One region of the Caproicibacter sp. genome, then DNA from elsewhere that is predicted to be linked to it. Evidence: riboswitches for the same ligand, from Rfam matches in the RefSeq annotation. Region 1 holds a riboswitch; the other holds the start of a gene.
What was found. Region 1 has a riboswitch for cyclic di-GMP ahead of ACLQ3M_RS11325 (lantibiotic protection ABC transporter ATP-binding protein). Riboswitches for the same ligand answer to the same signal wherever they lie in the genome.

Region 2: another riboswitch for cyclic di-GMP. It lies ahead of ACLQ3M_RS07300 (diguanylate cyclase); the one in region 1 lies ahead of ACLQ3M_RS11325 (lantibiotic protection ABC transporter ATP-binding protein).

What each region holds. Positions count from the first base shown of each region.
Region 1 is NZ_JBJKOP010000040.1:7,875-12,446, forward strand. It holds gene ACLQ3M_RS11310 (GyrI-like domain-containing protein) at 1-177, shown strand, start outside; gene ACLQ3M_RS11315 (ATP-binding cassette domain-containing protein) at 179-1,129, shown strand; gene ACLQ3M_RS11320 (ABC transporter permease) at 1,129-1,884, shown strand; cyclic di-GMP riboswitch class I at 1,920-2,006, shown strand; gene ACLQ3M_RS11325 (lantibiotic protection ABC transporter ATP-binding protein) at 2,140-2,847, shown strand; gene ACLQ3M_RS11330 (lantibiotic immunity ABC transporter MutE/EpiE family permease subunit) at 2,849-3,577, shown strand; gene ACLQ3M_RS11335 (lantibiotic immunity ABC transporter MutG family permease subunit) at 3,578-4,318, shown strand; gene ACLQ3M_RS11340 (NisI/SpaI family lantibiotic immunity lipoprotein) at 4,329-4,572, shown strand, end outside.
Region 2 is NZ_JBJKOP010000032.1:242,205-246,776, reverse strand. It holds gene ACLQ3M_RS07310 (acyl-CoA dehydratase activase) at 1-1,030, shown strand, start outside; gene ACLQ3M_RS07305 (2-hydroxyglutaryl-CoA dehydratase) at 1,045-2,343, shown strand; cyclic di-GMP riboswitch class I at 2,444-2,527, shown strand; gene ACLQ3M_RS07300 (diguanylate cyclase) at 2,573-3,895, shown strand; gene ACLQ3M_RS07295 (MBL fold metallo-hydrolase RNA specificity domain-containing protein) at 3,948-4,572, opposite strand, start outside.

The DNA.
Region 1 (4,572 bases):
GGCCCCTATGAAACCTTACATTATGCTTATGAAGCGATCAGCCGATATGCTGCAGAGAATAAGCTGCAATTACAGCCGCCGTTCCGTGAGGTTTATGTCAAAGGCCCCGGAATGTTTTTGAAAGGGAACCCGAATAAGTACATTACAGAAATTCAATTCCCAATCAGGGAGGATTAAAATGATTGCTATCAGAGTTAAAGATCTTGTGAAAAAATATAAGAATGGAGTACAGGCATTGGACGGTCTTACTCTGACGGTAAATGAAGGCGAAATTTTCTCTCTACTGGGGCCAAACGGTGCCGGAAAATCGACCCTCATTAACGTGTTGACCACTTTTCTGCGCCCTACATCCGGCAGCGTGATTCTATTCGGAAAAGACGCCGCCCATGAAGCGGCTGCAATTCGCACACAGATTTCCTGTGTAGCACAGCGGACTTCCATTGATTCACACTTGTCTCTTACGGAAAACATGATGTTTCAAAGCAGGCTTTATCGGGTGCCGAAGCCGGAAGCGCAAAACCGCATGAAATCGTTAATTTCCTGCTTCGGTTTGGAACGATATTTGAAATATCCGGTTTCGTCTTATTCCGGCGGGGTTAAACGGCGGCTTGATATTGCGCTTAATATGATGTCAAAGCCAAAAGTCCTGTTTTTGGACGAGCCAACTGTCGGTATGGATATCCAATCCCGTATGGCAATGTGGGATATGGTAAAGAAAATCAGAAACGATTTTGGCACTACGATTTTTTTAACAACCCACTATCTGGAAGAAGCCGACCAGCTAAGCGATACCATCTGTATCATGAAAAACGGAAAAGAGGTACTTCAGGGTTCCCCGAATGCTCTCCGGGAATACTTGCGTCAGGATATGCTGAAAATCAACTTTCCATCGAAAGAAGAAGCCAGAAACAGTTTTGAACCGTTAAAAAGCGTTATTGAATTGAAAGAATCGGACTTGCGCCATGATAAAATTATCACCAGCCTGAAAAACGGCCATGTCGATTTGGAAAAAGCAAACCGGTGGCTGTTAGAACATGATATTCCTTTTCTGGGTATTGAAATTATGCAGCCCACTCTGGAAGACGTTTTTATCAGGCTAACCGGTGAAGATGCAAAGGAGGCCAGTTGATGGGCGTTTTAACTTTACTTCAACGCGACATAAAGTGGCGTTTTCACAACGCTTTTACGATCGTGATTACCATTTTACAGCCTATGCTTTGGCTGGTTTTATACAGCGCCGTCGCCGGTCAAGCGATGCAGGGCATTGGAATCCAAAACTATACGGCTTTTATTCTCGCCGGGCTGATTGTATTGGTGAGCTTCGGAACTTGCAGCAGCAGCGGCATTATGAATTACCTTATGAAAGCGGACGGCAGCTTTTACCGGATACTGATTGCTCCGGTTCAAAGAAGTTCGATTGTTCTCGGTCAGGTATTGGAAGCGGTATTATGTAACTTTATTGAAGTCGCCATTATGTGCGTTGTCAGCCTGTTTTTCTCGGTAAAAATCGCTTCTGGATTTTTAGGGCTGCTTGTAATCATTTTGCTTGTATTCATGACGTCTTTCTTTATGGCAGGGTTAACTTATGCAATCAGTCTTTGCCTCCCCAATGAAGTTCTTTACGAAACCGTGATGAACGCGATTGTCCTGCCGATCTTTTTCCTCAGTACAGCATTGTTTCCGGAAGATAAATTATCCGGGGGACTTAAAATTGCTGTCAATCTGAACCCGTTTACTCATGTAATCAATGTTTTACGGAATTTGATCTTGCAGGGAAACATTGTCGCCCACGATGTAATCTTGATCATCCTTTTACTTGCTGTTATGTGCTTAATCAGCTTTTCGTGGGCATTGCATCGACTAAAAAAGGAAACAAGCTTATAAACCGCTGTATTTTCTGATAAGGTAGCTAACCTTAAGTTAGTTAAGGGCAAACTTTTCGAAAGGTAAGGACGCAAAGCCAAGGATCTAAAGTGCAATTGCATTATGATACCATGGCTACCATGAGGTGTGTATTAGATCTGACCTTTTATGCGGCAGGTTTTTGTATTCACAAATGAACAAATAAAACTATTTTCTTTATGGAATCTTTAAAATTTCCTTTTATAGTGAAATCAGAACGATGAAAGGAAGATACTTATGGATTCCTATATTTTACAAACGAAAGACCTATGCCGAGACTTCAAGCGGCAACATGCCGTCAGTAATATCTCGCTTTCCATCACAAGAAATTCTGTCTACGGCTTGCTCGGACCCAACGGAGCGGGAAAATCAACGACCCTGAAAATGATCACTGGAATGCTGCGCCCGACCTCCGGTGAGATCATTTTTGAAGGCCGTCCATGGAGCCGCAAGGACTTGGAAAATATCGGCGCGCTGATAGAATCGCCGCCGCTGTATGAAAACCTCACCGCCAAAGAGAACTTGAAAGTCCGCACCTTGCTGTTGGGGTTGCCGGATTCCCGTATTCAAGAGGTCTTGGAAACTGTCAGCCTGACCGACACCGGAAACAAGCGCGCGGGACAGTTTTCGATGGGAATGAAACAGCGTCTTGGCATTGCAATCGCCTTGTTGAATCATCCAAAACTGCTGATTCTGGATGAACCGACCAACGGGCTCGATCCAATCGGCATTCAGGACCTGCGTGAGCTAATCCGGTCTTTTCCCGAGCAGAGTATGACAGTTATCCTGTCAAGCCATATCCTGTCCGAGGTGGAGCTGATTGCGGACCATATCGGCATTATCGCAGGCGGGGTGCTGGGGTATGAAGGCAAGATCAACCCCGGTGAAAATCTGGAGTCGCTGTTTATGGAAGTCGTAAAGAACAGCAAAAAAGCGGGTGCGTGACATGGTCCAATATTTTGCGGCGGAAAACCTGAAACTGAAGCGCACCTTTACGCGGAAACTCGTCTTGCTAGCTCCGCTTGCCACACTGCTCCTGACATGGGCTTTAGCGGCCATATGGTTCCAAGTGAACGCTTTTAACTGGTGGTACATCCTTTTGATGCCCGGATTCATCTCTTTGATTTGCGCTCTTTCCGATCAGAAAGAAACGAAGAAGCTGGGGTATCGCGGCGTTCTTTCGTTGCCGGTTTCACTGAAAAAGGTCTGGATTGCAAAAAACCTGACAATAATCTTTTACGCGGCGCTGTCAAACCTTGTTTTATTGATTGGAATTTTACTTGGAGGCTCCTCCGTTCCGAATCCGCTACCGTTCGGAGCCTCCTGTCGTGGGATGCTTCTCATTTTCATAACATCCTTATGGCAGATTCCGCTTTGCCTGTTTTTATCCAGAAAAATCGGCATGGTTGGAACAGTTATCATTCAGGTTGGCGTCGGTGACGTGCTTGGCATACTATTTGCAACGAAGTCAAATTGGTGGCTTTGTCCTTATAGCTGGACAGCACGAATGATAACGCCGGTACTCGGAATTCTTCCAAATGGAACCCTTGCACCGAGCGGCGACCCGCTGTTGAATCCGTCTGTTGTTCCCATAGGAATCGCGCTGTCTCTAGTGTTGTTTGCGCTGCTATTGCTTGCCACGACTGTATGGTTTCCGAGACAGGAGGCGAGATAAGTGCTGATCCGCTGTATTTGTTCAGATTTCTATAAAATGAAGCGCACTCCTATTCTATGGCTTCATGTTGCCGCACCCTTGATCGGAGCTTTCATGTTTTTAGGGTATTACTCCATCACAGTCAACAACCAACCTTTGGGCCGAATCAACGCTTTTCTGGAAGCACTGTGCATTGTTTTTCCCATACTGATCGGGCTGTTGTGCGGCATGACGGCCGCACAGGAAGAACAGGCCGGCAGCTATCAGGTTATGCTTGCCGGAACAAAATCCAGAACGACCGCATTTCTGAGTAAACTTTTTCTATTACTGATCCTGTCCGTTTTTTCCGTGGCGCTTGCCATAGGCGTTTTTGCGGCGGGGTATCATGCAGCGTCCGCACAGCTCTATCTTCATGCCGCATTCGCCGTTTGGGGCGGAACCGTGTTTTTATATGCCCTGCATCTATTTGTGAGTTTCCGCTTTGGCCGTGGGGCTTCCATCGGATTGGGCATATTCGGCGCGCTGATTACCGCCCTGATGCTAACCGGATTGGGTGATCAAATCTGGCACTGGATGCCGTGGGCATGGAGCGTGCGCATTTGTAACGACATGATATTCGCCCTGCAAACTCCCTCCGCAGCATCATTGGCCGCCGCAGATATTCAATCTGGCGTTTCCGTATGTGCGACAGCTACCGTTTTATCTATCGCCGCAAGCCTGCTGTGGTTTCGGCGCTGGAACGGTTCAAAGTCCAATGAATAGGAGAAAAAATATGAAGTTGCGGAGAGTTTCGATTGCGCTGCTGAATATAATCCTGTGTGTTTCCATCAGTGCCTGTTCTCTGACGAACCAGGATAAGCCCGTATACGCCGTGAGCGACGATAACGCCACTCAAATCTGTTATCAGGGAACAACCTATCAGATTTCAGCAACCTCTTTGGAATCCGACGAGCTTGGAGGCTGGATCGGTATCATTAAAGAAGCGGTCGTCCTTGACAAAGATTTGAATAATTTGA
Region 2 (4,572 bases), on a different contig from region 1:
TACCAAGCGCAACTCGAAAAGCGAGCTGAACATGGTCGCCTACAAAATGGATCTTCTGGCTTCCTACCGCAAATCCGAGCCGGGGCCCAGGGGAAAAATCGGGATTCCCATGGGGCTTAACCTGTACGAGCTGCTCCCGTTCTGGCACAGCTTTTTTACCTCCCTTGGGTTTGAAGTGGTGCTTTCCCCGATGTCGGACCGCGAACTGTACCTGAACGGACAGAGCACCATCCCGTCCGACACCGTCTGCTTTCCCGCGAAACTGATGCACGGCCATGTGCAGGCGCTGATCGACGAAGGGATTCAGAATATTTTCTACCCCTGCATGTCGTACAATTTCGACGAAGGAATCTCCGACAACCATTACAACTGCCCGGTTGTCGCCTATTATCCGGAAGTGATCGCCGCCAACATGAGCACGCTCGAGGGCCGCAACCTGATTCACGATTACGTCGGCATTCACCGCAAACACGATTTCCCTGTCAAAATGCATGCCATTCTGCAAAAAAGCTTTCCGGACATCACCGTACGAGAAGTAAAACGCGCGGCGAAAGCGGCGTACGGCGAATACGGCCGGTACATGGAACAGGTCCGGCAAAGGGGCGACGAAATGATCGCGCAGGCGGAGCGGGAAAAGCTTCCGATCATTATTCTGAGCGGCCGGCCTTATCATTTGGACCCGGAAATCAACCACGGCATCGACAAGCTGATCGTCAGTCTGGGCGCCGCCGTCATTACGGAGGACATCGTCAGCCGAAGAGTCGGCAAAGTCCATACGGATGTTTTAAACCAGTGGACATATCACGCCAGACTGTACGCCGCGGCAAAATACGTCTGTTCCAGACCGGATATGAATCTGGTTCAGCTGGTCTCGTTCGGTTGCGGAGTCGACGCCATTACAACCGATGAAGTCCGCAGGATTCTGGAAGAGGGCAATAAAATCTACACGCAGATCAAAATTGATGAAATCACAAACCTTGGCGCGGTGAAAATCAGGCTGCGCAGCCTGTTCGCCGCTCTGGAACCGTGAGGGGGTGCGTTACTATGGCAAAACTGAAATACAACAAGCAGGGGCGTCTTCTGTTTACAAAGGAAATGAAAAAGGATTACACCATCCTGTGTCCGATGATGGCGCCGATTCATTTCCGGCTGATTGTCAATGTTATGAAAAACTGCGGCTATCAATTTGAACTGCTGAGCACAACCGGCCCCAACATCGTACAGGAGGGACTCAAATACGTTCATAACGACACCTGTTACCCGGCTCTTCTTGTCATCGGGCAGTTTATCGACGCACTGCATTCCGGAAAATACGACCTGAACAAAACCGCGCTGATTATAACCCAGACCGGCGGCGGATGCCGCGCCTCCAACTACATCCATCTGCTGCGCAAGGCGCTGAAAAAAGCCGGCCTGGAACAGGTTCCCGTGATTTCTCTTAATCTGTCGTTTCTGGAACGGAATCCGGGCTTTCAGATCACGCTTTCCATGGTGCGGAAATTTGTCGCAGGCGTCGTTTACGGCGACGCGCTGATGCTGCTGCACAATCAGACGGAGGCTTACGAAATCAACAAGGGTGACAGCGGGCAAAAGGTTGAAAAATGGATTGCGGACCTTTCGGAGCAGTTTAACCGGGGCCGCGGCCTGTCTCTGAAAGAACAAAGGAAAAACCTGAACGCGATCGTTCACGATTTCGCCGCCGTTCCGGTTCAGAAAACACCAAAGGTCAAAGTCGGTATCGTCGGCGAAATCTATGTGAAATACGCCGCGCTGGGAAACAACAATCTGGAGGGATTTCTGCGCGGGCAGGACTGTGAAATCAACGTTCCCGGTATTATGGGCTTCGCGCTGTTCAAGGTGGACAACCGTCTGGAGGACATCAGCCTGTACGGGGGAAACCCGGCGAAAAAATTCGTGGTGCAAAAGCTGATGAACTACCTGACGAAAATGCAGGACATTCTGATTGACGCGGTCAAAACCGAACCAAAGTTTCTGGCGCCGACTCCTTATACTCACACCAAAAGCCTTGTCAAGGACATTATCGGCTACGGTGACAAAATGGGAGAAGGCTGGCTGTTGACGGCCGAAATGATGGAATTGACCGAACAGGGCTATGAAAACATCGTCTGCGCGCAGCCGTTCGGCTGTCTGCCAAACCATATCTGCGGCAAAGGTATGATCCACAAAATCAAAGCCGTTGACGAGCGTTCCAACATTGTTCCAATCGATTACGACCCCAGCGCGACCAGAGTCAACCAGGAAAACAGGATCAAGCTGATGCTGGCTGTGGCAAGAGAAAAACTTCCGAATCAGAAAGGAAATATTAGCCAATACAGTAAATAAATATTTGTTTATATCTCCAGAATTGCCTTTTCCGGACAAAAACATATTGCATAGATTCTTTTTGTGATTTATACTTTTCTTATGCAATAGTTCCTGCCAATAAGTAAAATGGCAAATCCGCCGAAAGACGGAGACGCAAAGCCAAGGGGCTAAACCCGACAGGGCACGCCAGCCGGTTGCACTTTTCACCGCAAATTCCCATGCGGTGATGGATTGGAGGAGTCATTCCGTGAAAGGGAAATCGTTCTGGTTTTTGATTTTAGGTTTTTCATTGTCCGAAATTCTGACCGCGTTACTGACAAACGGATTCCACAAGATCACGGCGGAATCCGTGATCCTCTCCTCATTAGTTTCGCTCCTCCTTCTTTTGGCGATCTGGTACCGTTATGTAGACAAACCAACCTCTGATTTTCTGGATGCGATCAACCGGGCAATCCGGGGTGATTTCCGCGCTCGATTTTCCTGTTATGATGAAAACGATAATTTTCATCGGCTGTCCGTTTCTTTCAACCATCTGATGACCTGCGTTGAAAATCAAACGGAAGAACTGAAAGAAAACCGAAGGCTTCAGGTTCAGCTATATGAAAATGAGAAGATCTATCGGTCTGCGCTTGAATTAACCTGCGAGCGCATCTTTGAAGCAGACTTAACCCATAATCGTCTGATTTACGGGCGTGAGGGTTATCAAAGAGTTTTTTCTTTCTTAAATACCGAAATGTTTGACGATATGATTCGCAGCATTGCGGATTATGCCGTTTACGAAGAAGATAAAGAGAAATTTTTTCAAACCTTTGACCGGCGAAATCTAATGGAAGCTTTTCGAGCATCCGAGATTCCCGAGATCACCCTTGAATACCGGCAGCAGCTGCCTTCCGGCGCATTAAAATGGGTTTCTTCTTCCGTCATCCGGAGCGGAAATTCCGGTGACGGGCTGAAAGTGATCGGTTACGTCAAAAATATTGACGAACGTAAAAAACAGGAACTGGAAATTCTAAAGCAGTCGCGCAAAGACGGTTTGACAGGCATTTACAACAAGAGCTTTACCCAAACTCTGATTGAGGATTTTCTGGCTGGGGCGGGAAAGAGCGGCCGCCACGCCGCCATCATGATCGACATTGACAATTTCAAGCGGATCAACGATACGCTGGGGCACATTCAGGGGGATACGGCTCTTTCCCAGGTTGCGCAGAAGCTGTCCGGGCTGTTTCGCTGCTCCGATATCGTTGGTAGAATCGGCGGCGATGAATTTTTTGTGTTTATGAAGGACTATTCCTCCTCCGACACCTTAACGGAAAAACTGAACGCGGTCAAAAATCTGTTCGGCGAAATCCGCCTTGAGGACTCTTCGTACCGAGTCAGCGGCAGTGTCGGCGTGTCCCTGTATCCGGAAGACGGAGAGGAATACCGGGAACTGTACAAAAAAGCAGATCACGCACTGTATTATTCAAAAGCCCACGGAAAGGATCAGTACCATATTTATGTCGGAAACACGGCGGAAAATCAGAAGGATGTTTCTTCTAAGACTCAAATGATTCAAACTCCGGCTACATAGATTACAGTAAAAAAAGAGCCCGCGCAGTGCGCGGGCTCTTTTCCGTTATCTTTCAGCGGCTCCACTTGTCACAGAGAGAATTGATCTGATCCGAAAATTTTGCGAGGTCCTTGTTTGCGCCCCCCTCGTTTTCCTGAATCACACGCATCAGGCGGCGTCCAGCCTCCACCAGACGCGCGAACGCGGCCTGAACCCTTCTGGCCTTTGCCTTCGCATGCATGGGCTCGACGCCCTCATTCACAATCGAATTGCTCAAAAGATCCGCGACGGCCTGGAAATTCGGGGTATAGGCCTGGTAGCCGAGGGCGTTGAGGTTTTCCGTAAACTCACGGCAGATTTCCTGCTCGCCGTGAACGACGAACACGCGTCTGGGTTTCTGCGTAAACGCGCCGATCCAGCGCAGAAGTCCGTTGTGGTCCGCGTGGCCGGAAAGGGCTTTAAAATTATGAATCTGCGCCTTGACGGCAATCTCCTCGCCGAACAGCTTCACCTGCTTTGCCCCGTCGACCAGAATCCGGCCGAGCGTGCCGTTAGCCTGATACCCGACAAATACGACGGCGCACTCGCTCCGCCACAGATTGTGCTTTAAATGATGGCGGATGCGGCCCGCTTCACACATTCCGCTTGAGGAAATAATCACTTTGGGGACCCCGTCCATGTTTAAGCTTCTGGATTCT